Regions from separate parts of the Variovorax monticola genome, predicted to be linked through region 2. Evidence: riboswitches for the same ligand, from Rfam matches in the RefSeq annotation. Region 2 holds a riboswitch; the other holds the start of a gene.

Region 1 (15,472 bases), on a different contig from region 2:
ACCGCACGGTGGACACGCAGGAGCCGCACTTCGACGGCGAGAAGGTCGTTCTTCCCAAGGCCACGCACGATGCGCACAAGGCCTTCGTCGAATCGGGAATGATGAGCGCCGCGCAGGACTACGACATCGGCGGCATGCAGCTGCCCTACACGCTGTCGGCTGCGGCCAACAGCTTCTTCGCGATGGCCTCGGTGAGCATCGGCTCCAACATGCTCACGAGCGGCAACGCCAACCTGCTGATGGTGCACGGCACCGACATGCAGAAAGAGGTGTTCGCCAAGAACGAGTTCTCGGGCCGCTGGGCCGGCACCATGTGCCTGTCGGAGCCGCAAGCCGGCTCGTCGCTGAGCGACGTGGCCACGCGAGCGGTGCCCGACGGTAAGGATTTTCAGGACGACCCGCTCGGCCCGCGCTACCGCCTCACGGGCAACAAGATGTGGATCTCGTCGGGCGACCACGAGCTGACCGAGAACATCGTGCACATCGTGCTGGCCAAGATCCCCGACGCGAACGGCAAGCTGGTGCCGGGCACGCGCGGCATTTCGCTGTTCATCGTGCCCAAGCGCATGGTGAACACCCAGGGCGCGCTGACCGGCGAGCGCAACGACGTGGCACTGGCGGGCCTGAACCACAAGCTGGGCTGGCGCGGCACCACCAACACGCTGCTGAATTTCGGCGAGGGCAAGTACCCGGTCGACGGCAAGGCGGGGGCGGTGGGCTACCTGGTCGGCGAGCCCGGCAAGGGGCTGCACTGCATGTTCCACATGATGAACGAGGCGCGCATCGGTGTCGGCACGGCCGCCACCATGCTGGGCATGGCGGGCTACCACGCCTCGCTCGAATACGCGAAGAGCCGTCCGCAGGGCCGGCTGGTGAAGAAACCTGAAGCCGCCGGGGCCGCCGTGGTCAAGGACTCGGCCGCGCCGCAGGTGCGCATCATCGAACACGCCGACGTGCGCCGCATGCTGCTGGCGCAAAAGTCGTACTGCGAGGGCGCGCTGGCGCTGGAGCTGTACTGCGCGCGCCTGGTCGACGAGCAGAAGACCGGCAGCGCGCAAGCCGCCGACGACGCGCGCCTGCTGCTGGAGGTGCTTACGCCCATCGCCAAGAGCTGGCCCAGCGAGTGGTGCCTGGAGGCGAATTCGCTGGCCATCCAGGTGCACGGCGGCTACGGCTACACGCGCGACTTTCCGGTGGAGCAGTACTGGCGCGACAACCGCCTGAACATGATTCACGAGGGCACGCACGGCATTCAGGCGGCCGACCTGCTGGGCCGCAAGGTGCTGATGGAAAAGGGCCGCGGCCTGCAGTTGCTGGCCGAGCGCATGACCGGCACCATCGCCCGCGCGGCCAAGGTGCCGTCGCTGGCGGCCCACGCCAAGGCGCTGGACGCCGCGCTGCAGCGCATCGGCAGCGCAACCGAGGCCGCCTGGTCCACCGGCGACCCGGCGGACGCGCTGGCCAATGCGGTTCCCTACATGCAGGCCTTCGGCCACACGGTGCTGGCCTGGATCTGGCTCGACGTGGCGCAAAGGGCCCTGGACATCGACGGTGCAAAGGCGAGGGCGGTAACAGCTGGCAAGATTGGCGCCACGGACTATTTCTTCCACTACGAGCTGCCGAAAATCGGTGCCTGGCTCCAGGTGGTCGAAACCCGCGACCCGACCTGCACCGCTTTGCCCGAGGACGCCTTTTGATGGCCATCAACAATCCGCCGAACCCCACCCCCACCCCGACCACCACGCCCCCCGCCGCCAAGCCGCCGAAGCCCCATGCGCGGCTCGAGAAGTGGATCTGGATCCTGATCTACGGCGGCCTGTTCGTCATGATTCTTGGCATTGCCACCGGCCGCAACGATGCGGCGCTCGGCTGGGCCATCGCCGTGCCCGGCGGCCTCGTGGCCGCGGTCGGTTTCGTGCTGATCTACTTGCGCTCGCGCCTGCCGGACAACACGCCCGCCAACAGCAGAAAGTAGAGGCCCGCCATGCTCAAGCACATCGTGATGTGGAAGTTCAAGGAACACGCCGAGGGCGCCGACAAGGCGACCAACCTTCTGAAAGCCAAGGCGCTGCTCGACGCCTGCGCCAAGCTGTCGCCCGGCACGCACCGCTTCGAGGTGGCCATCGCCCAGCCCGGACTGGAAGCGACCTACGACCTGGTGCTGTACTCGGAATTCACCGACGCCGCCGCGCTCGCGGCCTATGCGGACCATCCGCAGCACGTGGCGCTCAAGCCCTTCATCGGCGCGGTTCGCGAAGCCCGCCAGTGCATGGATTTCCTGACAAAGACAACACCAACGCCTGACGGAGACACCACCCCATGACGCCCCGCAACATCAAGCAGCTGTTCGACCTCACCGGCAAGACCGCCCTCATCACCGGCGGCTCGCGCGGCCTGGGCTTGCAGATGGCCCACGCGCTGGGCGAAGCCGGCGCGAAGATCATGCTGAGTTCTCGCAAGGCCGACGACCTGGAACAAGCCGCCGCCGAGCTGCAGGCCGCAGGCATCGACGCGCGCTGGATCGCCGCCGACTGCTCGAAGGAAGAAGACACCCGCCGCCTGGCCGACGAGACGCTGCAGCGCATGGGCGCGGTCGACATCCTCATCAACAACGCCGGCGCAAGCTGGGGTTCGCCGGCCGAGAGCCACCCGGTCGAAGCCTGGGACAAGGTGATGAACCTCAACGTGCGCGGCTACTTCATCCTGTCGCAGCAGATCGCCAACGGCTACATGATTCCGAAGAAGACGGGGCGCATCATCAACATCGCCTCGATCGCCGGCCTCAACGGCAACGGCCCGGGCATGCAGACGCTGGCCTACAACACGTCGAAGACCGCGGTCATCGGCTTCACCAAGACGCTGGCCGCCGAGTGGGGCCGGTACGGCATCAACGTGAACGCCATTTGCCCCGGCTTCTTCATGACGAAGATGGCTGCCGGCCTGATCAAGTCGCTCGGCGAAGACAACATGGCCGCCGCCGCGCCGCTCGGGCGCCTGGGCGACGAGGAAGACCTGAAGGGCATCACGCTGCTGTACGCGAGCGATGCCGGCAAGCACATCACCGGCCAGTGGCTGGCGGTGGACGGCGGGGTCAGCGTCGTGCTCGGGGCCTGAGATGTCTTCTTCCGATTCCAGCGACATCAACATCCGTTCGTACACGAGCCAGATTCCGTTCGCTCGCCATCTCGGCTTCGAGCTGACGAAGTTCGAGGGCGGCGAGTCCGAGATCCTGTACACCGCCAAGCCCGAACACCTGAACACCTTCGACGTGACACACGGCGGCGCCTGCATGACGCTGCTCGACATCACCATGGCGGCAGCAGCGCGCAGCGTGTCGCCCGAGACCGGCGTGGTCACCATCGAGATGAAGACCAGCTTCATGCAGCCCTCGGTCGGCCCGCTGCATGCGCGCGGCACGCTCATTCACCGGACCGCCACGCTGGCCTTCACCGAAGCCAAGATCTACGACGCGCACGAGCGCGTGTGCGCCCATGCCACCGGCACCTTCAAGTACGTGAAGCGCCGGCTGCCCACGGGCCCCACCAGCGTCAACGAGATGCGCCCGCCTTCCACCGATTAATTGCATTCCCCGCAGGAGCCATTCATGCCCACCAACAAGCAGATTCACCTCGACAACCGTCCCGAAGGCGAGGCCACGGCCTCCAACTTCAAGCTCGTGACCAGCGAGACCCCCGTGCTCGATGACAACCAGGTGCTGGTGCGCCACCACTACGTGAGCCTGGACCCTTACATGCGCGGGCGCATGAACGATTCGAAGAGCTACACCGCCAACCAGCCCGTGGGCCAAGTGTTCCAGGGCGGCACCGTCGGCGAGGTGGTCGAGAGCAAGCACCCCAGGTACGCCGTCGGCGACAAGGTGGTCGGCTTCGGCGGCTGGCAGGAATACAGCGTGGTCGATGCCTCGCAACCCGGCGCGCTGAAGAAGGTCGACACCACGCACGTGCCGCTGTCGCACTACCTGGGCGCCGTCGGCATGCCCGGCGTCACGGCCTGGTACGGCCTGGTGAAGATCATTGCGCCCAAGGACGGCGAAACCGTGGTCATCACGGCGGCCAGCGGCGCGGTCGGCAGCGCCTTCGGCGCGCTGGCCAAGGCACGCGGCCTGCGCGTGGTCGGCATCGCGGGCGGGCCCGACAAGTGCAAGTACGTGACCGACGAGCTCGGCTTCGACGCCTGCATCGACTACAAGCAGCACCCCGACGTCAAGAGCATGAGCGCCGCGCTGAAGGAAGCCTGCCCGAACGGCATCGACGGCTACTTCGAGAACGTGGGCGGCTACATCTTCGACGCCGTGCTGCTGCGCTGCAACGCCTTCGCCCGCGTGGCGCTGTGCGGAATGATCGCGGGCTACGACGGTGCGCCGCTGCCGCTGGCGAACCCCGCGCTGATCCTCATCAACCGCCTGAAGATCGAAGGCTTCATCGTCAGCGAGCACATGGACGTGTGGCCCGAGGCACTGGGCGAGCTGGGCGCGCTGGTGGGCAGCGGCAAGCTCAAGCCGCGCGAGTCGGTGGCGCAGGGCATCGAGGCCGCGCCCGAAGCCTTCCTGGGGCTGCTGAAGGGCAAGAACTTCGGCAAGCAACTGGTCAAGCTGATCTGAGCCGACTCTTTCAAGAACCACCTCACGGGAACGACCATGGCAGACCTCATCCTTCACCACTACCTGACGTCTCCGTTCTCGGAGAAGGTGCGGCTCATCCTCGGCGCCAAGAAGCTGCCGTGGAAGTCGGTCTTCATCCCGCCGATCATGCCCAAGCCCGACGTGGAGGTGCTCACGGGCGGCTACCGCAAGACGCCGTTCCTGCAGATCGGCGCCGACATGTACTGCGACAGCGCGCTCATCGCCGACGTGCTGGAGCACCTGGCGCCCGAACCCACGCTGTACCCCGAGCCCGAGAAGGGCATGTCGCGCATCCTCGCGCAGTGGGCCGACACCACGCTGTTCTGGGCCGCCATGGCCTGGAACCTGCAGCCCAGGGGCGCGGCCGAAGTGTTCGCCAAGGCCCCTCCCGAAGCCCTGAAGGCCTTCGGTGAAGACCGCGGCAAGATGAGCGCGGGCAACATGACCCGCCTGCGCCCGGCCGATGCCACCAGCGCCTACAAGTCGTACCTGCGCCGCCTGTCGGACATGCTCGACGACAAGCCCTTCCTGCTGGGCGAGGTGCCCAGCATCGCGGACTTCTCGGCCTATCACCCGCTCTGGTACACGCGCCGCATCGAGTCGGTGCGCGGCATTCTCGACCTCACGCCCGCGGTGGTCGACTGGATGGACCGCATGGCCGCCATCGGCCACGGCGTGCCCGAGAAGTTCAGCAGCGACGAGGCCATCGCCGTGGCCAGGGCCGCCACGCCGCACTCGCTGCTGACCGACAGCACCTTCCAGGACGACCACGGCATTCCGCTGGGCACGGCCGTCACCCTTCGCGCCGAAAGCTTCGGCCTCGAAGAGACGCCCGGCACGCTCGTCGCGGCCACGCGCACCCACTACACGCTGGAGCGCAGCGACGAGCGCGTGGGCACGGTGCATGTGCACTTTCCGCGCATCGGCTACGTGCTGAAGAAAGCCGACGCCTGACAGCGCGATCGCCGGGCCGGGGCACCTTCGTGACTGCGCCCGCGCGGGTTCCGTATTTCAATGGCGGCTCCAACGTCAGAGACATTCAACACAAGGACACCGGCAAATGATTCAGGACTTCAAGGGCAAGACGGCCGTACTCACCGGCGCGGGCTCGGGCTTCGGGCTCGAATGCGCGCGCATCGGCGCGGCACGCGGCATGAACCTCGTGCTGGTCGACGTGCAGCAGGACGCACTCGACAAGGCCCGGGCCGAGATGGAAGCCGCCGGTGCGCAGGTGCTGGCGCGCAAGGTCGACGTGTCCGACGCGAAGCAGATGGAAGCACTGGCCGCCGCCGTGAAGGAACGCTTCGGCGCGCCGCACTTCGTGTTCAACAACGCGGGCGTGGGCGCCGGTGGCCTCGTGTGGGAAAACTCCGTGGCCGACTGGGAGTGGGTGCTGGGCGTGGACCTGTGGGGCGTGATTCACGGCGTGCGCCTGTTCACGCCGATGATGCTGGAGGCCGCCGCCCAAGACCCGTCCTACCGCGGCCACATCACCAACACCGCCAGCATGGCAGGCCTGCTCACGCCGCCGAACATGGGCATCTACAACGCGGCCAAGGCGGCCGTGGTGAGCCTCACCGAAACGATGTACCAGGACCTGAACCTCGTCACCGACCAGATCGGCGCGAGCCTGCTGTGCCCGTACTTCGTGCCCACCGGCATCACCAGCAGCGAGCGCAACCGCCCGAACGCGCCCAAGGACAGCGAGCTCACCAAGAGCCAGCTCATCGGCCAGGCCATGAGCAACAAGGCGGTGAGCAGCGGCAAGATCACGGCGGCCGAAGTGGCGGCCAAGGTGTTCGACGCCATCGCCGCCAACCAGTTCTACGTGTACAGCCACCCGAAGGCGCTGGGCAACGTGCGCAGCCGCATGGAGAACATCGTGTCGGGCACGAACCCGGCCGATCCGTTCCTGGAGCGGCCTGAAATCGGGCTGAAGCTGCGCGAGCAGTTGCGCTCCGCCTGAAGCGCTCTTCGAGCGGAAGCGTCTTCTTCTCGAGCACCATGCGCTAGCATCGCCTTCATGTTCGCTCCCGCATTCTTGTTCTCACGCCTTGTGCGCGCATGCTGTTTCAGCGTGCCATGGGGTGCCTGCGGCTAGCGAATCTGTTCACGTCCGCATCCCCGATGGCCACCCGTTGCAAGACCGGTGGCCTTTTTGTTGCCTGCGTTTTCTCGACCTCACGAAAGCCTGCATGTCCCTCGCCCTGTACGACACCTGGTCGCGCGCCGTGCGTCCGTTCGCTCCCTTGCAGCCCGGCCACGTGGGGCTGTACTGCTGCGGCCCGACGGTGTACGACCACGCGCACATCGGCAACCTGCGAACCTACGTGTTCGAGGACGTATTGCGCCGTGCGCTCGAGTTGAACGGGTACGTCGTGCGGCATGTGGTGAACATCACGGACGTCGGTCACCTCGTGTCCGACGCCGACGAGGGCGAAGACAAGATGGAGAAGGGAAGCCGGCGCGCCGGCGAGTCCGCATGGGCCATCGCGCAGCGCTACACCGCCGCGTTCCAGGCCGACTGGCGGGCGCTGAATCTGCTGGAGCCCACGGCCTGGCCGCGCGCCACCGACTACATCCCCGAGCAGGTGGCGTTCATCGGCGAGCTGGAGCGCAAGGGCTTCACCTATCGCACATCCGACGGCATCTACTTCGACACCACCCGGCAGGACGACTACGGCCATCTGGCGCGCCTCGACCGCGAGGGCTTGCGGGCCGGCACACGTGTCGCGATAGGTGAGAAGCGCAGCATCTCGGACTTCGCGCTCTGGAAGTTCAGCCCGGCGGGCGCCCAGCGGCAAATGGAATGGGACAGCCCCTGGGGCCGCGGCTTTCCCGGCTGGCACATCGAATGCTCGGCGATGTCGGCCGCGCTGCTGGGGCCCTGGTTCGACATCCATTGCGGTGGCGAAGACCATGTAGCGGTGCATCACAGCAACGAGATTGCGCAGACGCAGGCATGCCATGGCACCCGGCTTGCCAATTTCTGGATGCACGGTCACTTTCTCACGCTGGACGACAGGAAGATGGCCAAGGCAGACGGCGGCTTCCTGCGGCTTCAGACATTGATCGACCAAGGCATCGACCCGATGGCCTATCGCTACCTTTGCTTGACCGCGCATTACCGAAGCACTTTGCGCTTCACCGACGAGGCGATGCACGCCGCGCAATCGGCGCTGGACAGGCTGCGCAGGGCCTGCGCGAGCTGGCCACGCGGCGGCGCGGCCGATGGCGACTTCGTGGCCCGCTTCGACGCCGAGGTCAACCAGGACTTGAACCTGCCGCGCGCGCTGGCCATTCTGTGGGAGCTGGTCAAAGGCGATTTGCCGCCTGCGGTCCGACGCGCCACGGTCGACCATTTCGACCGTGTGCTCGGGTTGCGCCTGAGTGAGTGGACAGCGCATTCGCACCCGATTCCCGTGGACGTTGCCGCCTTGCTTTCCGAGCGCCAGGCGGCACGCGCCAGCAAGGATTGGGCGCAAGCCGATCGCCTTCGCGAAGCGTTGAGGGCTCTGGGCTGGCAGGTGGAGGACGGCAGCGCCCGTCAACAAGCTGTCTGTCAAGTTGCGCCCTGGCAACACGCTCCCTCCAACCCGCCCATGCCGATAGCAAAGCCACAAGAATGATGGATTCCCGCGTGGCGGCGTTGGTACTTTGAAACAATTTTGTAAGAGTTTTGACTACTCAAAGACTACCATTCAAGGCATAAAACAGACAAGGATCCTCATGGAGACGTACCCGACCCTTCGCCAGGCCACAGGCGTTGCGCGCACCCTCAGCAAACGCGGTCCATGCACCATCGTGGTCTATCGCATGGGCGAGGAAAAGTTCGTGGCCGCGCACGCGACCGACCCCGTGGAAGGCGGGACCATCGAAGGGGTGTACCGCGACGGGTATGTCGTGAATACGCTGCTGACGAAGAAGGACTGACCGGCCCGGTTTCCCCGTTTCAAGAGCCTCCTTCGGGAGGCTTTTTCGCGGGCTCGGCCAAGACCCTGCGGGCAATGCAGGCGCTGTCACACGGCTTGGGCGGCCGGCCCTCTAGAATCGCCGCTCCCTTGGGGAGTAGCCGGCTTCCGGACTTCGGAAGCGCTCACGTCAACATACTCGGTTCGTACCTTGCGACCGTGGCGTGAGCAGCCGAAAGGTTGGCGAGACCAGCGGTGCACGAACGCGGCTTTGGCCGGCGGGTTCGTGTGCCGCGGCGTCTTGAACCGGCCTTGCTTGCTACTTCCAAAATGAACATTGCCTCCACGATCCTTCTTGCATTCGCCATGTCGACGGATGCTTTCGCCGCTGCTGTCGGCAAAGGCGCAGCCCTGCGCAAACCCTCCTGGCGCGAGGCCCTGCGCACCGGGCTCATCTTCGGTGTCATCGAGGCGATCACGCCCGTCATCGGCTGGGCGGCAGGCCTTGCGGCCGCGAGCTACGTCGCGAAATGGGACCACTGGATCGCGGTGACGCTGCTCAGCGTGCTGGGCCTGCGCATGATCTGGAACGGCTTCGGCGCACCCGATGCGGTCGAAGACAAGCCGAGCCGCAACACCTTCTGGACGCTCGCGATCACCGGCTTCGCCACGAGCATCGACGCGATGGCGGTGGGTGTCGGGCTGGCCTTCATCAACGTCAACATCGCATGGACCGCGCTGGCCATCGGGCTGGCCACGATGACGATGGTGACCCTCGGCGTGATGGTGGGGCGCGTGCTCGGCGCGGTGGTTGGCAAGCGTGCGGAGATCTTGGGCGGCGTGGTGCTGATCGGGATCGGGTTCTTCATTCTTTACGAGCACCTGAGCGGCATGGCTTGAGCCGCGATCCAGTCCCACACCGCGCGAATCGCCGGCTCGTTCTGCCGCCCGTGGGCGGCCGCAAGAAAATAACTGCCGGTATCGAGCACAGGCCCGAAGGGCTGCACCAGCGCGCCGCTGCGCAGTTCTTCCGCTGACAGCGTGAGGCTCAGCAGCGCCACGCCATGCCCGGCGAGCGCCGCCAGCGTGGCGTGCGTCTCGTCTGAAAACGACAGGCCCGCGGCTTTCATCGCACGCCCCCTCGGCGGCGCGATGCCGGCTTCACGAAACCAGCGCGGCCACACGGCCGGCGCAAGGGCCTGCGGCTGCCAGTCGCAATGAATGAGCCGGTGCTTCGGCAGGTCGGCCACGCGCTTCAACCCCAGCATCGGACTGCACAGCGGCGCATAGCGCTCGGGCATGAGTTCGCGCGACACCAGCCCCGGCCAGTTGCCGCTGCCGGAGCGCACCGCGATGTCGGCGTCGCCGCGCGCGAGGTCGACCAGCGTGTCGCTCGCGTGCAAGCGCAGTTCGACGTGAGGGCATGCCTTGCGAAACGCCTCCATGCGCGGCAGCACCCAGCGCGCGGCGAAGGCGGTGTTGGTGGTCAGCGTCACGGCCTGCGACGCGGCGGGCCGGCGCAGCTTGTCGACGCCGGCTTGCAGCACGTCGAAGCCCGTGCGCAGATCGTCGAACAGTTGGCGGCCTGCGGGCGTCAGCGCGAGCTGCCGCGTGAGCCTGCGAAACAACGGTTGGCCCAGCGTGTCTTCGAGCGCGCGCACCTGGTGGCTGATGGCCGACGGCGTCACCGAAAGCTCGAGCGCCGCGCGCTGAAAGCTCAGGTGGGCAGCGGCGGCCTCGAAGGCGCGCAGGGACAGCAGCGGCGGCAGCCGGCGGGGAGGGCGGACAGATGAGCCAATGTCGTCCATGGGCAGAGAAATGATCGTTTGTGAGGACGGGGCTGCGTGCCTAGATTCGAGGCATGCGAAGCCATTGTGGCAGCGCAAGGCAGAACAACCCAGCTCACCCATGACAACCCAGACCCATACACAGACTCAGACCCTGAACCTTCTTCACATCGATGCCAGCGCCCGCGCGGGCCGCTCCGGCATCGACCCGCACGGCTCGCACACGCGCCGCCTTACCGCGCGCTTCGTCGAGCGATGGCGCCAGGTGCGGCCCGGCGACCGCATTGACCACCTCGACGTGGGCCAGCATCCGCCCGCGCACGTCGACGGCCGATGGATCCACGCGGCGTTCACGCCGCCGGCCGCACGCGAACCCTGGATGTCCGAGGCGCTGGCGGAGAGCGACCACCTGGTCGACCAGCTCATCGCCGCAGACCTCGTCGTCATCGGGCTGCCCATGTACAACTTCAGCGTGCCCGCGCAGTTCAAGGCCTGGATCGACAACATCGTGCGCGTGGGCCGCACCTTCGGCTTCGACCGCGCGCGCGGCGCGGTGCCGTACTGGCCGCTGCTGGCGGATGCGGGCAAGCGCGTGGTGCTGCTGGGCGCGCGCGGGGACCACGGCTACGGCGACGGCGAGGGAGGCGGCGGACGCGTGGCGCACCTCAACCACACCGAGAGCAGCGTGCGCGCGGCGCTGGGCTACATCGGCATCACCGAGGTGTTCGAGGCGGCGGTGGAGTTCGACGAGTTCGGTGGCGAGCAGTTGGCGCAGTCCCTGCGGCGCACCGAGTCGCGCGTGGACGATCTGGCCGACTTCCTGCTGCGCTCGGTCACGCGCGGGCAGGCCGCCACGCGGGGTGCGCCGCCAGCGGATGCAAGCGGGTCAGGCAGCACGCATCAACGCGGCGTGCTCGACGCAACCGCCCCCGCCGGCGCGTCGTCCCACCCGCCGCCGAGTGCCTTGTAGAGGTTCACGGTGTTCACCGCCTGCTTGAGCTGCAGCTCGATCGCCTGGCGCTGCTCGACGTACAGCTCGCGCTGCGAATCGGCGCCGGCGAAGTAGTCCTCCAGCCCGTTGCGAAAGCGCGTGCGCGAAATGGACGCCACCTTGTCCAGCGCCTGCACGCGCGCCTGCTGCGCGGCGATCTGCGGTTGCAGGTGGCTGTCGGCAATGAGTGCGTTGGCCGTTTCGCGCAAGGCCTGCTGCACCGCGTACTCGTAGCTGGCCATGGCGGCGGCCAGGCGCTCTTCGTTGGCGCTCAGGTTGGCCGAGCGGCGGCCCCAGTCGAAGATGGGCAGCGACACGCCCAGCACGGTGGCCCAGCTGCGGTTGCCCGAGCCCAGCAGGCTGGAGAACTCGGTGCTCAGCCCGCCCGCCACCGCCGTCAATGAAAAGCTCGGATAGAACGCCGCCTTGGCCGCGCCCACGCCCGAGTTCGCGGCCTCGACGCGGGCATAGGCGGCCAGCAGGTCGGGGCGGCGCTGCAGCAGGCTGGCCGGCAGCCCGACCGGCACGTCGGCCACCGAACGCTCGGGCCACGGGCGCTGCATGCCGACGGTCGGCGGCACGGGCTGGCCGACCAGCACCGCGAGCCACTGCAGGTCCTGCCCCACGCGCATGCGGAACTCTTCGCGCTGCACGTTGGCGCGCTCCACCAGCGACTGCGAGCGCAGCACGTTCAGGTCCGACGTGCCGCCCACGGTGCGGGCGCGCTGCATCACGCGGGTGCTGTCGCTCTGGCTGGTCAGGTCGCCCTCGGCGAGCGCCAGCAGGGCGCGGTCGGCGCGCAGCGTGAGGTAGGCGTTCGACACCTCGCCCACCAGGCTCGTGCGCGCGGCGGCCAGGTCGCGCTCGCTGGCCAGGGCCTGCGAGCCGGCCTGCTTCACGCCGGCATCGACATGGCCGAAGAAGTCGAGCTCGTACGCCGTGACGCCGGCCTGCACCGCGTAGGTGGTGGCCACGCGGCCCACCGCCTGGTTGTTGGTGACGATGCCGTCGGGGCCCAGCGACGTGGTCACGTTGCCGCGCCCCACCGAGCCGGCCAGGCCGATCTCGGGGAAGAGGCTGGCGCGCGTGCCGCCGTACACGGCACGCGCCTCGCGCGCCTTGGCGGCGTACACGCGCAGGTCGCGGTTCTGCAGCAGCGCGGTGGCGATGAGGCCGCGCAGCTCGTCGTCGCGCACGAAGGCGTGCCAGGCCATCGGCGCGGCGGCGGCATTGCCCGTGCCCTCGGCCCACTGCGCGGGCACCACCACATCGGCATCCTTCAGCGGCGGCGTGAGGTTGCAGCCCGTGAGCACCAGCACGCCGATCATCAGCACCATGACCATCGGCAGCGGTGCCGCCATGGCGCGCGCAAAGGCCACCGGAAGGCGCGGCCAGTGCCAGCCGGCACTGCCCATGAACGCGATCGCCGCGCGTCCCGGGTTCACCTGCACGGCGACATGGCTGGGCGGCAGGCTGAACACATGGCGGATCAGGTGGTCGTGCAGCACCTCGTCGTGCACGAAGGACAAAGCCACGCCCGCGGCGGAGCGCCCCGTCACCACCGCCGACACCCAGCCGACGTGGTCGACGTGCACGTCCAGCGGCTCGCCCACGGGCATGCGCCGCAGCAGGGCGCTTTCGCGCAGCACCGCGCCGTCGACCGCAATCTCGACGAAGCGCGTGGCGCCCACGCCGGCGGCGCTGCGCATCGTGGTGTCGGCTTCATACGGAAAGCGTTCGTCGTGCTCGGGCCGCGGACGGTCGATGCAGGCGATGAGCGCGGCCAGGCAGTACAGGGTGGTGACGATGGTCCACAGCACGTTGAGCATGTCGCCGGTGGTCATGGCGCTGCCGATGGAGCCGATGGCCGCCGCCTCCATGGCAGCGATGAGCCCGCCGAAGACCAGCACCAGGTTCCAGTGCACCACCGTCCTGGAGCGGTCCTGCCCCTTGGCCGTGACCTTGAAGGGGCGCCCGAAGGGCCGCACCAGCGAGGTGACGATGGTGCGCGTGACGGCCATGGCGGCCACGATCTGCGTGACCTCGGTGAACACGGGCAGGCAGCGGCGCTGGCTGATCCAGTAGGTGTAGCCCCAGAACATGACCAGCGGCGGCAGGCCGTACAGGGCAAAGGCGCGCGGCGTGGCGTGGAAGGCCGACACGCCCGTGTACCAGTACAGCGCGGGCGCCGCCAGCATCATCAGGATGAAAGGCTTGGTCAGCCAGTGCAGCAGGCCGTGCACGTAGTGCACGCGCGCCGCGAAGCTGTAGCCCCGGCCGCGCAGCGGGCCGTCGCGCAGCAGCGCCACCTGGATGGTGCCCAGGCACCAGCGGCTGCGCTGGTTGATGTAGTCGACGATGCTGTCCGCCGAGAGCCCGTTCGACAGCCGCTCGTTCAGCCAGCGCGTGACCCAGCCGAAGCGCATCAGCGTGTAGGTGGTGTAGATGTCCTCGCACACGCTGCCGGTGGGGAAGCCGCCCGCCTCGGTGATGGCGTCGCGCCGGATCACGAACGAGGTGCCCACGCAGAAGGCCACGTCGGCCGCGTCCTTGGCGGGCTGCAGCACGTCGAAGAACACGCGCTGCTCGTCGACCCAGCTGTCGGTGGCGCGCAGGTTGTGCTGGATGGGGTCGGCGTTGTAATAGAACTGCGGCGTCTGCACCAGGCCCACCTTGCGCTCGTCGAACAGGCCCAGCGTGCGGTACACGATGTTGCGGTGCGGTGTGAAGTCGGCGTCCAGCACCAGGATGTACGGCGCGTTGGTGGCCGCGGCCGACTGGCGCAGGCCGTTGTTCAGGTTGCCGGCCTTGGCGTGCGCGTTGTCGGGCCGCCGCGCGTAGTGCACGCCCTTGCGTTCGCAGTAGTCGCGCAGCCAGTCGCGCCGCGTGTCGTCGAGCACCCACACGTTCACGTGCGGATAGTCGATGGCCTGGGCCGCAAGAATCGTCTTCTCGAGCACGCCCAGCTCTTCGTTGTAGGTGCAGATGAAGACATCGACCGCCGGCACGTCGGCGCCGCGCGCACGCAGCCCGGCTTCGCCGAGGTCGGCCTGCGCGTGGTTGTCGCGCCGTCGCGTGAGCATCTGGATCGACAGCAGCGTGTAGACGATGGCGATCATCTCGAACACCAGGAACACCCACGACACCAGCGTGCCGAAGCCCAGGTCGGCCGGCGGCAGCGTCTCGGCCAGGCGCCATGCCACGTAGCGCACCAGCACCAGCGCGGTGAGAAAGCCGAACAGCACGCGGTGCGAGCCGCGGTCCGCGCGGGCATGGAAGATCATGATCAGGGCAAGCGCCGCGACCATCAGATTGACCCTGAACTCGGGCGTATCGATCAGTTCGGACATGGCTTTTCTCCTGAGGAAGCGGTGAGGACGTTGCCGGTGAAAGGGTTCCAGCCCGTGGCCGCGAGCGCGATCCAGGCGGCGGCGCCCAGGTGGGGCCAGCGGTAGTAGAAAAAGTCGGCGCCCACCGAGTCGGGGCCGATGGCCAGGCCGGTGGCGATGCGCGGGCTGGGCGTGGCGTAGTAGAGGCCGTTGGCGGCGCGTTGCGAGGCCAGCAGTTGCCACAGCGCTTCGGGCGCCGAGCCCTTCACGGCCACCAGCGTGGCCGCGGCCTGCGCGCTGCCCTCGGTCCAGATGCCGTCGGGCTGTTGCGAGAAACCGTAGCCGTCGCCGAAGCGGTGGTTGCGCTCGACCCAGGCCAGGCCGGCCCGCCAGGCGCACTGGCCGGGCGGCGCCGCGAGCAGCGGCCACAACTGCGCGTCCAGGCCCGAGCCGGTGGTGGCGATGGTGGCGCCGTCTTCCTTCGTGCCGATGTAGAAGCGCTGCTCGGTGGTGCTCCACATGCGCGAGACGAAGGCCAGGGCCACGCCCGCCTGGCGCGCCTGTTCGGGCCGCGCGCTGCCGCGTGCGGCCCAGGCGGCCGTCATGGCGATGTCGATGTTGTGCTCGGTCGATTTCCAGGTCTGGGCCTTCTGGGCGCTGTCCCCGGTGCCCCATCCGTACCAGCCGCCCTGGTAGCCGTCGGGGGCGACGGTGGCGCGCGTGCGTTGTTCTGTCCACGCGAGCAACCTGGCCGCTGCATCGGTGTAGCGCGGCGAGGGCGCCATGCGGTCGACGTTCAGCAGCAGCAACGC
Region 2 (15,472 bases):
GCTTGGCGGTGTTGATGGTCTTGCGCGCGATGCTCGTCATCTGCAGCGACTGCTGCATCCAGTCGCTGGCCACGAGCTTTCGCACGATGGCATTGCTGTACATGATGATGAAGGGCGTGGCCAGCATCGACAGCACCATCGACGCCAGCACCGGGTTGGCCAGCCACGGCGGCAGCAGGCTGCGCTCCTGCGCCAGCGTGAGCAGCACGAAGCCGAACTCGCCGGCCTGCGCCAGGTACAGGCCGGTGCGCAGCGACACGCCCGAGGTGGCGCCCAGCACCTTGGCCAGCACCGTCACCAGCCCCAGCTTGAACGCCAGCGGCACCAGCAGCAGCACGCCCACCAGCAGCCAGCGCTCGACCACGATGTGCCAGTCGAGCGACATGCCCACGGTGATGAAGAACAGTCCCAGCAGCACGTCGTGGAACGGGCGGATGTCGGTCTCGACCTGGTGCTTGTATTCGGTTTCCGACACCAGCATGCCCGCGATGAACGCGCCCAGCGCCAGGCTCAGGCCGGCCAGTTCGGTGAGCCAGGCCAGGCCCAGCGTGACCAGCAGCACGTTCAGGATGAAGAGCTCTTCGCTGCGCCGCCGCGCCACCAGCGTGAGCCACCAGCGCATCACGCGCGGCCCGCCGTAGAGCAGCACGCCGATGAGAAAGCTCGCCTTCAGCAGTGCGAAGCCCAGCGCCTTGGCCAGCGCCTCGGGCGGTGCGCCCAGCGCGGGAATCAGCACCAGCAGCGGCACCACGGCCAAGTCCTGGAACAGCAGCACGCCCATCACGCGCTTGCCGTGCTCGCTCTCGAGCTCGAGGCGCTCGGACATCAGCTTGACCACGATGGCCGTGCTGCTCATGGTGAGCGCGCCCGACAGCGCCAGCGCGGTCTGCCAGCCCAGCCGCCAAGCGGGCGGCAGTTGCGTGGCGATCACCAGCGCGCCGACGGTGGCGATGGTCATCGTCAGCAGCACCTGCAGCAGGCCGAGCCCGAACACGTGCTTGCGCATCGCGCGCAGCTTGGGCAGGCTGAACTCCAGTCCGATCACGAACATGAGGAACACCACGCCGAATTCGCCCAGGTGCTGGATGCCTTCGGTGTTCTGCGCCAGCGCGAAGGCGTGCGGTCCGATCAGCACGCCGGCCGACAGATAGCCGAGCATCGGCGGCAGCTTCAGCGACCGGCATGCAACGACGCCGATCACCGCGGCCAACAGATACAACAGCGTGAGATCGAACGAAGACATAGGCGCCGATGCTAGAGCAAGACCCGTGCGCGGGCGTCCGAAAGGGCACCGAGCGCCGCCGGGCCGCCCCAAGGCGCGAGCGGCCCTCTCGGGGGGGCAGCGAGGACACGCAGTGCCGAGCGTGGGGGCATACAGCCACCGCCCGTAAAATCGACCGATGAGTTCCCGCCCCGCCCCGGCCCCCGTGGTCGACCCCGAAGCGATCCTCGCCCGGGCACGCCTGACTTTCGACATCGAAGCCGAGGCCGTTCTCGGCCTGAAGACACGCGTCGGCCCGAGCTTCGTGGAGGCCGTGCGCAAGATCCTCGACGTGCGCGGCCGCGTGGTCGTGATGGGCATGGGCAAGAGCGGCCATGTCGGCCGCAAGATCGCCGCCACCCTCGCCTCCACCGGCACGCCCGCGATGTTCGTGCACCCCGCCGAGGCCAGCCACGGCGACCTCGGCATGATCAAGACGGTCGACCTGGTGCTGGCCATTTCCAACAGCGGCGAGGTCGACGAACTCACCGTCATCCTGCCGGTCGTCAAGCGCCAGGGCGTGTCCCTGATCGCCATGACCGGACGCCCCGAATCGACCCTGGCGCGCCATGCCGACATCGTGATCGACGCGGGCGTGGCGAAGGAAGCCTGCCCGCTCAACCTCGCACCCACCGCGAGCACCACCGCGCAGATGGCGATGGGCGACGCGCTGGCCGTGGCGCTGCTCGACGCGCGCGGCTTCGGCTCGGAAGACTTCGCGCGTTCGCACCCGGGCGGCGCGCTCGGGCGCAAGCTGCTCACGCACGTGAGCGACGTCATGCGCTCGGGCGACGAGGTGCCGCGCGTGCCGCCGTCGGCCAGCATCAGCGAACTGATGCGCGCAATGAGCATCAAGGGCTTCGGCGCCGCGGCGGTGGTCGAGCCCGACGGCCGCGCCGCGGGCATCTTCACCGACGGCGACCTGCGCCGCCTGATCGAAGCCGGCGCCGACCTGCGCAGCCCCAAGGCCGCCGACGTGATGCACCGCAACCCGCGCACCATCCGCGTGGACGCGCTGGCGGTGGAAGCCGCCGAGCTGATGGAGCAATGCGGCATCACCCGCCTGTTCGTGATCGACGGCGCGGGGGTGATCGTGGGCGCGATCAACACCAACGACCTGATGCGCGCGAAGGTCATCTGATGCCGCTCGAGTTCCAGGCCGAGACCTTGCTCGCCGCGCAGGACGTGCGCATCGTTTTCTTCGACATCGACGGCGTGCTGACCGACGGCGGCGTGTACTTCACCGAACACGGCGAGACGCTCAAGCGCTTCAGCATCCTCGACGGCTACGGCCTGAAGCTGCTGCGCAAGGTGGGCATCGTGCCCGCGGTGATCACCGGGCGCGACTCCAAGCCGCTGCGCGTGCGGCTCGAAGCACTCGGCATCGAGCATGTGCGCTACGGCACCGAAGACAAGCTGCCCGCCGCGCAGGCCATGCTCGACCAGCTGGGCTTTGGCTGGGCGCAGGCTGCGGCCATCGGCGACGACTGGCCCGACCTGCCGGTGCTCACGCGCGTCGGCTTCGCGGCGGCGCCGGCCAACGCGCACGCCGAGGTGCGCGGCATTGCGCACTACGTAACCCAGGCGCGCGGCGGCGAAGGCGCGGCGCGCGAATTCTGCGACCTGCTGCTCACCGCCTGCGGCCAGTACCGCGCGCTGCTCGACACGGCGCTGGGCCAGAACCGGGAACCGAAGCCATGAGCAACGTGAAACGCGCGTGGGGCCTGGTGCGCGACGCGCTCGACCGCACCACGATCTACCTGCCGATCATTTTGACGGCGTGCGTCGCGCTGGGCACCTACTGGCTGGTGCGCAACGCGCCCAAGCTGCTGGAGCCCGCGGCCAAGGTGGCGCCCACGCACGAGCCCGATTACTTCATGCGCGACTTCGTCATCAAGAACTTCCTGCCCAGCGGCGACCTGCGCAGCGAGCTGCACGGCACCGAGGGCCGGCACTTTCCGGACACCGACACCATGGAAGTCGACAAGGTGCGCATGCGCTCCGTGTCCCCCGAGGGGCTCGTGACCCGCGCAACGGCAGACCGGGGCCTGTCGAACTCCGACGGCAGCGAGATCCAGCTGTTCGGCAATGCGATCGTCATCCGCGAGCCGACAGTGAGCCCGGGCGGCAAGGCCACGCCGCAGCTCGAGTTTCGCGGCGACTTCCTGCATGCCTATGTCGACACCGAGCGCGTCACCTCGAACAAGCCGGTCACGCTCATCCGCGGCACCGACAAATTCGTGGGCGACACGCTGGACTACGACAACCTCAGCGGCGTGGCCAACCTGAACGGCCGTGTGCGCGGGGTGCTGATTCCGTCGGCGGCGGCTGCCGCCCCTGCTCCCGCCAAGAAGCGCTGAAGAAGAACATTCCCGCATGACCACGTCCCCGCTAGTCTTCATCACCGGCGCATCGAGCGGCATCGGCCAGGCCTTGGCCGCGAGCTTTTACGACGCGGGCTACCGGCTGGCGCTCGTCGCGCGCCGCACGGCAGAGATCGAATCGTGGGCAAACGCACGCCAGTTAAGCGCCGACCGCTATCAAATTTACAGTGCCGACGTGGCACAGACCGACAGCATCGTGGCCGCGGGCAACGCCTGCATCGCGCGCCAGGGGCTGCCCGACGTGGTGATCGCCAATGCCGGCATCAGCGTGGGCATCGACACGGCGGAGCGCGCCGACCTCGACGTGCTGGCGCAGACCTTCGCCACCAACAACGTCGGCCTCGCCGCCACCTTCCATCCTTTCGTGCAGGCCATGGTGCGGCGTGGCAGCGGGCGGCTGGTGGGCATCGGCAGCGTGGCGTCGATTCGCGGGCTGCCGGGGCACGGTGCTTACTGCGCCAGCAAGGCCGGCGTGGTGGCGTACTGCGAAAGCCTGCGCGGCGAGCTGCACAACAGCGGCGTCAAGGTGGTCACCCTGTGCCCGGGCTACATCGACACGCCGCTCACGCAGGGCAACCGCTACGGCATGCCGTTTCTCATGAAGGCGGAAGACTTTGCCGCCCAGGCGCTGCGCGCCATCGAGTCGGGCACCAGCTACCGCGTGATTCCGTGGCAGATGGGCGTGATCGCGAAGGTCATGCGCTTGCTGCCCAATGCCCTGCTCGACCGGGCCGTGCAGGGGCGCGGGCGCAAGAAGCGAAGCGGGGAAGCCTGAGCGCCATCGTGCGGGCGGCGTTGAGCGGCCGGCCATGAAAAAAGGCTCCTGACGGAGCCTTTTGTCTTTCTGTGTGCCGAGGTGCGTGGCTCAGTAGCTATTGCCGCCACCACCACCGCCGTAACCGCCGCCACCACCACCGCCGCTGCGGCCACCACCGCCGCCGCCGCGGGGGCCGGCACCGTAGGGGCTGCGGAAACCGCCATCGCCACCACCACCGCCGCCGCCACTGCGGCCACCACCACCACCGCCGCCGTAGCCGCCACCGCCGGAGCGGCCACCACCGCCGCCGCCGCTGCGATCGCCACCGCCACCGTAGCCACCACCGCCACCGCTGCGGTCACCGCCGCCGCCGTAGCCTCCACCACCGCCGCCATAACCGCCACCGCCGCCACCACCACCGTAGCCGCCACCGCCGCCGCTGCGCGGGGGCCGTGCTTCCATCGGACGTGCTTCATTGACCACGATGCCGCGGCCGCCGAGGGGTTGACCGTTCATGCCGGTGATGGCTGCCTGGGCTTCCGCATCGCTGCCCATCTCGACGAAGCCGAAGCCCTTCGAGCGGCCCGTGTCCCGTTCCATCATGACCTTGGCGCTGGTCACCGCGCCGAACTGGCCGAAAGCCTGTTCGAGATCCTGGTCGCGCACCGAATAAGGCAGGTTGCCGACGTACAGTTTGTTGCCCATCAAGGGACTCCTAATAAACACATCAATAAAAGCGATGGAGTCCCGAAAGCATCACTCAAACGAGAGCCGTCGAGTCGCGCGAAACTGACCGATCACCGAACTGTCTCCCGGCCAAAATGAAGAGGGAGGCTCGTGCATTATGGGTGAAATATCCGAAAAGCAAGCGGGAATTTGCGTCTTGAGGTAGCCCCTTTCAAAACCACCACAAAGCCAGCGCACGCTGACTGCCGGGGGCCGTGTTCGGGCGCGACCGGTGGTTAGAATCCGCCCCGTCATTGGGGAGTAGCCGCCTTCCGATTTGCGAGAAGGGCCCGCGTCAACAGACTTGTCCTGCCCCACACAGGACATGGCGCGTGCAGTGAACCCACACCTGGCGAGACCTTTGACCATGCAACTTCGGGAAATACGGCCGAAGGTGTTGCATGGTCAATTGCGTCCTTCGGCCCAAGGAACCCCACGTTCATCATGGAAGCTTTTCTCGTTGCAACCGGCGTCGTTGCGCTCGCGGAAATGGGCGACAAGACCCAACTCCTGGCCCTTTTGCTTGCGGCCCGTTTCCGAAAACCCTGGCCGATCGTGCTCGGCATCTTCGTTGCCACCATCGTCAATCACGCGCTGGCGGGCGCCGTCGGCAACTACATCACGCACTGGCTCGGGCCCGAGGTGCTGCGCTGGATCCTCGGCGGCTCGTTCATCGCGATGGCTGCGTGGATGCTGATTCCGGACAAGCTCGACGACGACGACGCCCGGGGTGCGTCGAAGTTCGGCGTCTTCGGCACCACCGTGATCGCCTTCTTCCTGGCCGAGATGGGCGACAAGACCCAGATCGCCACCGTCATGCTCGCCGCGCGCTTCACGCACGACTACCTCTGGGTGGTCGCCGGCACCACGCTGGGCATGATGCTGGCCAACGCGCCGGTGGTGTGGCTCGGCGACAAGATCGTGCAGCGCGTGCCGATCAAGCTCGTGCACGGCATCTCCGCCGCGATCTTCCTGGTGCTCGGCATCATCATGATCTTCGGCTGGTAAGAAGGGCGGGTTCCTTCCAGGAACACCGCGGAACCGGCTTCGCCGGGCCGCCGGTGTTGCCCCCGGAAAGGGGGGTGGAGAAGCGACACGAAGTGCGCGAAGCCTGGGGGATATACTTGCTCTGCGCCGATTTGCTACAGCTTGCGGGCGCTTTATAAATTCAGCTAAAGACAGGCGCGGCAGACCCGGCTCGTTTTTGGCGAGGCCGGGTTTTTTCATTCATGTCGTCGTCACCTCCCTTGGTCGTCACCTCGCAGTCGATGCAGTTCGCAGGGCCGCTGGCCCTGCGCAGCGGCGCGTCGATCAGCGACTACACGCTCGCCTACGAAACCTACGGCACCCTGAACGCCGAGCGCAGCAATGCGGTGCTGGTGTGCCATGCGCTCAACGCCTCGCACCATGTCGCCGGCGTCTACCAGGGCCAGGCCCGCTCCGAGGGCTGGTGGGACAACATGGTGGGGCCGGGCAAGCCGGTCGACACCGACCGCTTCTTCGTGATCGGCGTGAACAACCTGGGCTCCTGCTTCGGCTCGACCGGCCCGATGCACGTCAACCCCGTCACCGGCCGCGTCTACGGCGCCGACTTCCCGGTGGTCACGGTGGAAGACTGGGTCCACGCCCAGGCCGCGCTGCTCGACGCGCTGGGCATCGAGACGCTTGCGGCAGTGATGGGCGGCAGCCTCGGCGGCATGCAGGCGCTGTCGTGGACGCTGCAGTACCCGCAGCGCGTGCGCCACGCCGTGGTGGTGGCCAGCGCGCCCAACCTCACGGCCGAGAACATCGCCTTCAACGAGGTGGCGCGCCGCGCCATCGTGACCGACCCCGACTTCCACGGCGGCCATTTCTACGAACACGGCGTCATTCCGAAGCGCGGCCTGCGCATCGCGCGAATGATCGGCCACATCACGTACCTCAGCGACGACGTGATGAACACCAAGTTCGGCCGCATCCTGCGCAGCGCCGTCGAGGGCGAGGGCAGCGGCGGGGCCGCGGCGCTCGACTACCGCTACTCCACGCAGGACGTCGAGTTCCAGATCGAGAGCTACCTGCGCTACCAGGGCGACAAGTTCAGCGAGTACTTCGACGCCAACACCTACCTGCTGATCACCCGCGCGCTCGACTACTTCGACCCCGCGCGCAGCCATGGCGGCAAGCTAAGCACCGCGTTCGCCAATGCCACGGCCAAGTTTTTGCTCGTGAGCTTCAAGACCGACTGGCGCTTCTCGCCCGCGCGCAGTCGCGAGCTGGTGAAGGCGCTGCTCGACAACCGTCGCAACGTGAGCTACGCCGAGATCGACGCGCCGCACGGCCACGACGCCTTCCTGCTCGACGACGTGCGCTACATGGGTGTGGTGCGCTCTTACTTCGAGCGCGTTGCCAAGGAGTTCCAATGAGCGACCTCGACCATCAACGGCTGATTGCGCAGCTCGTGCCGCAAGGCTCGCGCGTGCTCGACCTCGGCTGCGGCGACGGCGCCCTGCTCGACCTGCTGCAGCGCGAGCGCGGCTGCACCGGCTACGGCGTGGAGATTGCCGACGGCAACGTGCTGCAGTGCATCCGCCGCGGCGTCGACGTGATCCAGCTCAACCTGGACGAAGGCCTGGCGATGTTCGACGACGCCTCGTTCGACGTGGTGCTGCAGATCGACACGCTGCAGCACCTGCGCAATGCCGAGGTGATGCTGCGCGAGACCGCGCGCGTCGGGCGCACCGGCATCGTCGCCTTTCCCAACTTCGCGCACTGGCCCAACCGCCTGAGCATCGCGCGCGGCCGCATGCCCGTGACGCGGCGCCTGCCCTACCAGTGGTACGACACGCCCAACATCCGCGTGGGCACCTTCAAGGACTTCGAGGTGCTGGCCGGCAAGAACAACCTGCGCGTGCTTGATGCCTTCGGCCTGCAGGACGGCCGCGGCGTGCGCTGGCTGCCCAACGCGCGCGCCGGCACGGCGGTCTTCAAGTTCGAGCGCGGCGGCAGCTGAAGCACCCCTGCAGCGCACGATGAGCTTCACGTTGGCCGGGCCGGTCCACAGCGAGTTGCTCATCAGGAAGAGCCGCTTCATCGGCTGCGTGCAGCCGGTGGCCGACCGCGCGGCCGCGCTGGCCGTGGTGGCTTCGCTGCGCGCCGAACACCCTGCTGCCGCGCATGTGTGCTGGGCCCTGATGGCCGGCGGACAGTCGGCCGCGAACGACGACGGCGAGCCCGGCGGCACCGCCGGCCGGCCCATGCTCGAGGTGCTGCGCCACCAGCAGATCGAAGGCGCGCTTGCCACCGTGGTGCGCTACTTCGGCGGCGTGAAGCTGGGCGCGGGCGGCCTCGTGCGGGCCTACACCGATGCGGTCGCGCAGGCTTTGCTCGGCGCCACGCTCGTGCCGCTGGTGCGCCAGCGCAGCCTGCGCTGCACGGTGCCCTACGCGCTCGAAGGCCTGGTGCGGCGCGAGCTTGCGGCGGCGGGCGCGGTGCTCGAAGGCGTGGCGCACGGCGACGACGTGGCCTTCGCCTTCTCGCTGCCCGAACCCGATGCCGATGCGTTCATCGCCCGTCTCGGCGATGCTGCGCAAGGGCGCGCCGTCTGGCCGAAGGCGTGACGCGCTTCGCCGGCACCGGAGGTGCCGCGACGCGCGCAGGTGCCGCGGACACGGACGCCGTCATGGCCAGGATGCCGCGCGGCGCCAGCGGCACCGCCTCGTCGTCGGGACCGCGCCGCGCCATCTCGGCCGTCACGATGCCGGTGGGCACGGCCAGCACGCCCCAGCCCAGCAGCATCATCACCGAGGCGATCGCGCGGCCCAGGTCGGTCTTGGGCACGAGGTCGCCGAAGCCCACCGTGGCCATCGTCGAGATGGCCCAGTAGATCGCCACCGGAATGCTGGTGAAACCGTGCACCGGCCCTTCGACCACGTACATCAGCGTGCCCATCACCAGCACCACCATCATCACGAAGCCGACGAACACCGTGATCTTTCGCCGGCTCGCATGCACCGCCGACACCAGCGCGCGGTACTCCTCGGAATAGCGCGACAGCTTGAAGATGCGGAACACGCGCAGCAGCCGCAGGATGCGCACGTCGATGAGGTACGCCAGCCCGGGCGTGAGCACCGCGAGGAAGGTCGGCAGCAGCGCGAGCAGGTCGATCACGCCGTAGAAGCTGCCCGCATAGCGCGCGGGCCGATTCACGCAGGCCAGCCGCCCGATGTATTCGAGCGTGAAGAGCGCGGTGAACACCCATTCGAGCACGCCGAACACGTGGCCCCAGCGCTGGTGGATGGCCTGCACGCTGTCCAGAATCACCACGCCCACGCTGGTCACGATCACCGCGATCAGGATCAGGTCGAACAGCCGTCCCAGCCGCGACTCCGACTCGAAGATCACCGAGAACAATGTGCGGCGCCAACCCTGTTCGGGCTTGCCGAAGCGCGCGTCGCCTGCGGCCGAATCTGAAGAGGTTGTTTCGCTGCTGCTCGAAAGGGTCGTCATCTGCCGTGGTTTAGGGTCTACTGGAAAGCCATTGTCGGCGGGGTGTAACGTCTTACTCGGTTACGCCTCTTGCGCAATGAAGTACGGCAGGCCGCAAGTGCGTTCTTACGATAGTCCTTTTCCTTGAGGAGCTCCCCATTGGCTACACAGTCCCCCTTCTTCGGCAAGCGTGACCGAGACACCGACTCGTTGACTTCCCGCCCCGCACCGCTGGTCGGCGCAGGCACCAATCTCTCGGGTACCCCCGTCAATCCCTCGTCGCTGACCGCACAGCAAGGCGGCCTGAACACGGCAGCGGCAGCCGTTGCACCCGCAGTCAAGGAAGGCGGCAGCAAGCTCACCGTCGGCCCGAACATCAAGCTCAAGGGCGTCGAGATCACCGATTGCGACACGCTCGTGGTCGAAGGCCTGGTCGAAGCCACGATGGATTCGCGCCTGATGCAGATCGCCGAACAGGGCGAGTTCAAGGGTTCCGCCGAGATCGACATCGCCGAAATCCGCGGCGTGTTCGACGGCAACCTCACGGTGCGCGAAAAGCTCGTGATCCACTCCACCGGCAAGGTCACCGGCAAGATCCGCTACGGCAAGATCGTCATCGAAGAAGGCGGCCAGCTGTCCGGTGAAATCAGCTTCGGCACCAAGGCGTAGTTCCGGTGCGCCGCCCGGGCCTCAGGCGCCCGGCGGCGTCCACCCCAGGCGCTCCAGCAAAGCACCGGCCGCGGCCGGTGCTTTTTCTTTGGCGCCGTTGATGAAGTAGACGAACACGTCGCGCTTTTTCGATGACGTTGGCGACGCAGCCCAGCCCTGCGCACGCTCGGCCCAGGTGTCGAGCGCCTTCGGCCCGTAGCCCGTCTTGAGCTTGGCGTCGGCCATCATGAGCCGTGCATAGGCCACGTCGCCTTCGGGCTCCTCGAAGGACGGAAACTTGTCGGCGTCGGTGAACACCGTCGACACCTTGTGCTTCTTCGCGAGCGCCTTGTAGGCGGGCACGATGAAGCTTTCGTGCCGCACGTCCATCACGTGGCGCAGCACGCGGCTGCCCTCCTTCTTCGGCAGCATCGACAGGAACGCCTCGAAGTCTTCCGCCTCGAAGGGCTTGGTCGGCATGAACTGCCACACGATCGGCCCCAGCTTGTCGCCCAGCTCGGCCACGCCGCTGTCGATGAAGCGCTTGATCGAGTCTCCCGCACCCGACAGCAGCTTGCGGTTGGTCGCGAAACGCGAGGCCTTGAGCGAGAACATGAAGTCGGCCGGCGTGTCGTCGTGCCACTTGCGGAAAGTCTCGGGCTTGAAGGTGCTGTAGTAGGTGCCGTTGACCTCGATGGCGCTGAGCTGGCGGCTCGCGTAGTTCAGCTCTTTCGCCTGCACGAGCCCCTTCGGGTAGAAGTTGTCGCGCCAGGGCTCGTAGGTCCAGCCGCCGATGCCCACCTTGATGTTTGGCTTGCTCACATGGCCTCCAGCGTTGAGATCGCCCGCACTCTACGCGCGGTCGCTTCAAGGCGCAAAATGCAAATTTTTCCCCTTTTCCCTTTTCCCCTCTTTCCCCTTTCCGCGGAGAACCCCGATGAACGCTCCCCTGCACCGCGAAATGCCCGCCGGCACGCTCGACGCCGCGCGCGCCCTGTCCGATGTCACCGCCCAATGGGACGGCGACATCGTCAAGCAACTCACCGACTACATCGCCATTCCCGCCAAGTCGCCCGGCTTCGACAAGGACTGGTCGGCCAACGGCTACCTGGAGACCGTGCTGCGCAACGCCGCGGCCTGGGTCGAGGCGCAGAAGGTCGAAGGCCTGAAGCTGGAAATCGTTCGCCTCGAAGGCCGCACCCCGGTGCTGTTCTTCGAAGTGCCGGCCACCGGCACCGACATGGGCGAGACCGTGCTGATGTACGGCCACCTCGACAAGCAGCCCGAGTTCACCGGCTGGCGCAACGACCTGGGCCCCTGGACGCCCAAGTACGAAAACGGCCTGCTCTACGGCCGCGGCGGCGCCGACGACGGCTATGCGGTGTACGCGAGCGTGGCCGCGCTGCAGGCGCTCAAGGCGCAGGGCGCGGCGCATCCGCGCATCGTCGGCATCATCGAGACCTGCGAGGAAAGCGGCTCCTACGACCTGTTGCCCTACGTCGACGCGCTGCGTCCGCGCCTGGGCAATGTCGAGCTGGTGATCTGCCTCGACTCGGGCGCCGGCAACTACGACCAGCTGTGGCTCACCACCTCGCTGCGCGGCATGGCCAGCGGCACGCTCAAGGTCGAGGTGCTGACCGAAGGCATCCATTCAGGCGACGCTTCGGGCCTGGTGCCCTCGAGCTTTCGCATCATGCGCCAGGTGCTCGACCGCCTCGAAGACAGCGCCACCGGCCGCCTGCTGCCCGCGAGCTTCCACTGCGAAGTGCCCGCCGATCGCCTGGCGCAGGCGCAGGCCACCGCCGCCATCCTCGGCGAAGAGGTCTACAAGCGCTTTCCATGGGCGCACTACGACTGCGGCGGTTCGACCATGTTCGCGCTCCCCACCACCACCGACCCGGTGGAAGCGCTGCTCAACCGCACCTGGAAGCCCACGCTGTCGGTCACCGGCGCCGAAGGCTTCCCGGCGCTGAAGGACGCGGGCAACGTGCTGCGCCCGTACACCGCTTTCAAGCTGTCGCTGCGCCTGCCGCCGCTGATCGACGCGGCCGAGGCGGTGCAAAAGCTCAAGGCCCTGCTGGAAGACAACGCGCCCTACCAGGCCCGTGTCACCTTCGAGAGCGGCGGCGGCGCCACCGGCTGGAATGCACCGACCATCACGCCGTGGTTCGAGCAAGCGCTCAACAAGGCCTCGCAGGCGCACTTCGGCGCCTCGTGCGGCTACATCGGCCAGGGCGGCACGATCCCGCTCATGAACATGCTCAGCGCCGGCTTCCCCAAGGCGCAGATGATGGTCTGCGGCGTGCTCGGCCCGAAGAGCAACGCGCACGGCCCCAACGAGTTCCTGCATGTGCCGTATGCCAAGAAGTTGACCGCCGCCGTGGCCGAGGTGATCGCGGCCCTGCCGGTGGCGCACCGCGCCGCCGCGTCGGAACCCGTCGCCGCTTGAGCGAGCCGCTGCCCCTGCCGCAGCGCGTGTCGCTGTCCACCCCGGACGGCGAGACGCTGGTGCTGCGCCGGCTGCCGGCACCGGGCACGGCGCGGGCCGTCATCGTGGTGGTCCACGGGCTCGGCGAGCACGCGGGCCGCTACCACGCGGTGGCCGAATGCCTCCACGAATGGGGCTTTGCGGTGTGGGCGCACGACCACCACGGGCACGGTGAATCGACCGGTGCGCGCGGCGGCCTGCCGAGCGAACTGCGACTGGTCGACGACTTGGCGCTGGTGATCGACGACGCGCGCCGCCTGAGCCCCGGCGTGCCGCTGGTCTTGCTGGGGCACAGCCTCGGCGGGTTGGTCGCGGCGAGCCTGGTGGCGCGCGACGTGCGGCCGGTCGACGGCCTGGTGCTGTCTTCGCCGGGGCTCGACCCGGGCCTGAGCGGTGTGCAGAAAGTGCTGCTGGCGGTGCTGCCGCGCATTGCGCCGAACCTGCGCGTGGGCAACGGGCTGGACGACAACTACCTCTCGCACGATGCGGCCGTGGTGCAGGCCTACCGGGACGATCCGCTCACGCACGACCGCATCGGCAGCCGCCTGGCGCGCTTTCTCGCGAGCGAAGGCGCAAGGGTGCAGCAGCGCGCTGCAAGCTGGCCCGTGCCGACACTGCTGCTCTACGCGGGCGACGACCACCTCGTGCGGCCCGACGCGAGCCGCGCCTTTGCCGCTGCGGCCGCGCCCAGCGGCATGGTCGAGGCGCATGGCTTCGATGCGCTGTACCACGAGATCTTCAACGAGCTCGACGCCGCGCCGGTCTTCGCGGCCCTGCGGCGCTGGCTCGACGCGCGTTTTCCGCCCGCCTGAACGCGCCTTTCAGCCGCACACCCGGCTGACTTCAGGGCAGCCGGAGGTTGTGGTTCATGCAGCGTCCCGCATCACGCGCTGCAGGTCGCGCTCGATCTCGCTGAACGCGATCGGCGACAGGTCGCCCAGCGTGCCCTTCGTCGCGTCGGTGCCGTCCAGCGCCACCGCGCGCACTGTCTGCAGCGCCTTGCCGTCGGGGCTGTCCTGCACGAACCATCCTTCTTCCAGCTGCACGCAAAGGCGCCGCCCGCCTGGCAGCGCCTTGTTGAAGCTGTCGACCATGCCGCCGTCGCCCACCTCGCGCAGCCAGCCGCGCGCCTCCAGCCCCATCAGGCCGGCGTTCGACACCTGCCGGCCGGCCCAGTGCGCAAGCTCGCGGCGCGTGCGCAGCGACGGGTCGAGCGCAAAGGTCTGGCGCGTCAGCTGCTCGAAGGGCTGCATGATTTCGTAGTCGGCCAGCACCGCGGCCCAGGCGGTGGCCAGCACCGGATCGCTCGCCGCCAGTTCGAGCGGGTGCGGCAGGCCGATGCGCGCGGTGTCCGCAAGCGCCACCGGGTCGTCCTGCAGGTCGGTCAGCTCGCCTTCGGCGCTCACGCGGAAGGTGCCTGTCAGCCGGTTCGACGCATCGAACAGGCCCCACACCAGCGGCCGGCTGAACACGCGCAGCACCGGGTGGTTCGCGAAGAAGGGCAAAAACGCGTCGGCGCTCCAGCGGCGCTGCGCGCACATGGCGGCTTCGAGCCGCTTGACCTGCGTGGTGGCGACGGTCTTGGCCAGCTTGCGCAGGTCTTTCAGCTGCGTGGTCGCGGTGGCGGCCTTGCCGGGCTCGTCGTTCGCGCCGGGCTTGGGCAGCGTCTTGAGCACCTTGCCCCGGGCGTCGTGCACCACGGGCTGGAAGTGGTCGTCCATGCGCACTTCGAACGTGCGCGGGCCGAAGTCGAGCGTGAGCCGGGCGCGCGCGTCCAGGCCCAGGTCGGGCACCGTGCGGTCGGCCAGCTGGTCGAGGCTCAGGCCGCGCTGCTCGGCCACCTCGCCCAGCATGCGGTCGGCGCGGGTGCGCAGGTCGTCGTAGCGGGTCTGGCGCGCGAGCTCGGCCAGGTGCATCAGGGCGGCGTCGCTGCCGATGTCGCCGAGCATCGCCATGGCGTCGTAGGCGCGAACGCGGTCGAGCGCGGCGCGCCACTGGCGCAGCAGGCCGTAGAGCTGGCGGGCGGTTTCGTCGTCGCCCAGGCGGCCCTGCAGCGCGAACATCCAGCGCTCCTTGCCGGGGCGGCCGTTGCCGATCCACCAGGCCAGCAGCGCACGGCCGAAACGCGCGAGCGAATCGGGCGCGAGCGTGTCCAGCAGCGCGGGCAGCCCCGGGTAGGGGGCGTCGGGGCGGCCGAGCATCATGGCCATCAGCACGTCCGGCACGCAGGCCTGCGGCAGCGCGTGGCCGCTGCCTTTCAGGATCAGCCGGGGCAGCGCCGCCAGCGGCAGCGTCTTGGGCAGCACGGGCAACTCGTCGGGCAGCAGGTCTTCGGGCGCGATGGCCAGCAGCGTCGCCACCGCGTCGGCGGCCTCGGCGCCGTAGGCGGCGGCCTGGCGGCGCACGGCGTCGGCATGGCCGGCCGCGTGCAGCCAGCGCAGCGCGGCCTGGGCGGCTTCGTGCGCGGCGCCGGGTTCGCCCAATGCCACGGGAATGAGCCCCCGCGCGGCCGTGTCGGGGTAGCGGGCCAGCCAGTCGCCGGCTTCGCGCCGCACCCAGCGGTTGGTGTGCAGGCCCTTGGCGATCCAGCCCGCCAGCGGGTCCCACTCGATGGCCGACGCCAGCTCGAACATGGCGCGCGCGCCGTGCCGCAGGTAGTGTGGCAACGCCGGCAGCGCGGCGACGCCGAAGTGATGCAGAACCGGACGGATGCGGCCCGCGTCGCTCAGCGCGTGCATCGGCGC

The links. A riboswitch is a leader RNA that binds a small molecule or an ion and turns the genes downstream of it on or off. The one in region 2 is predicted to bind manganese.
Region 1: linked by a shared signal. The riboswitch ahead of mntP (manganese efflux pump MntP) and the one ahead of ACSFA5_RS19990 (TMEM165/GDT1 family protein) in region 2 are both predicted to bind manganese.

Annotation. Positions count from the first base shown of each region.
Region 1 is NZ_JBPJZP010000009.1:293,343-308,814, reverse strand. It holds gene ACSFA5_RS30835 (acyl-CoA dehydrogenase) at 1-1,697, shown strand, start outside; gene ACSFA5_RS30830 (hypothetical protein) at 1,697-1,975, shown strand; gene ACSFA5_RS30825 (Dabb family protein) at 1,985-2,323, shown strand; gene ACSFA5_RS30820 (SDR family oxidoreductase) at 2,320-3,114, shown strand; gene ACSFA5_RS30815 (PaaI family thioesterase) at 3,116-3,580, shown strand; gene ACSFA5_RS30810 (NADP-dependent oxidoreductase) at 3,605-4,621, shown strand; gene ACSFA5_RS30805 (glutathione S-transferase family protein) at 4,658-5,596, shown strand; gene ACSFA5_RS30800 (SDR family oxidoreductase) at 5,703-6,608, shown strand; gene cysS (cysteine--tRNA ligase) at 6,838-8,271, shown strand; gene ACSFA5_RS30790 (hypothetical protein) at 8,372-8,575, shown strand; yybP-ykoY riboswitch at 8,699-8,869, shown strand; gene mntP (manganese efflux pump MntP) at 8,884-9,453, shown strand; gene ACSFA5_RS30780 (LysR substrate-binding domain-containing protein) at 9,426-10,361, opposite strand; gene ACSFA5_RS30775 (FMN-dependent NADH-azoreductase) at 10,462-11,310, shown strand; gene ACSFA5_RS30770 (efflux transporter outer membrane subunit) at 11,241-14,681, opposite strand; gene ACSFA5_RS30765 (hypothetical protein) at 14,669-15,472, opposite strand, start outside.
Region 2 is NZ_JBPJZP010000005.1:455,291-470,762, reverse strand. It holds gene ACSFA5_RS20020 (monovalent cation:proton antiporter family protein) at 1-1,243, opposite strand, end outside; gene ACSFA5_RS20015 (KpsF/GutQ family sugar-phosphate isomerase) at 1,401-2,402, shown strand; gene ACSFA5_RS20010 (KdsC family phosphatase) at 2,402-2,962, shown strand; gene lptC (LPS export ABC transporter periplasmic protein LptC) at 2,959-3,621, shown strand; gene ACSFA5_RS20000 (SDR family oxidoreductase) at 3,638-4,420, shown strand; gene ACSFA5_RS19995 (RNA recognition motif domain-containing protein) at 4,511-5,107, opposite strand; yybP-ykoY riboswitch at 5,373-5,563, shown strand; gene ACSFA5_RS19990 (TMEM165/GDT1 family protein) at 5,573-6,136, shown strand; gene metX (homoserine O-succinyltransferase MetX) at 6,358-7,530, shown strand; gene metW (methionine biosynthesis protein MetW) at 7,527-8,117, shown strand; gene ACSFA5_RS19975 (IMPACT family protein) at 8,137-8,724, shown strand; gene ACSFA5_RS19970 (ion transporter) at 8,669-9,613, opposite strand; gene ACSFA5_RS19965 (bactofilin family protein) at 9,752-10,261, shown strand; gene ACSFA5_RS19960 (DUF72 domain-containing protein) at 10,283-11,062, opposite strand; gene ACSFA5_RS19955 (M20 family metallopeptidase) at 11,178-12,689, shown strand; gene ACSFA5_RS19950 (alpha/beta hydrolase) at 12,686-13,540, shown strand; gene ACSFA5_RS19945 (DUF4132 domain-containing protein) at 13,595-15,472, opposite strand, start outside.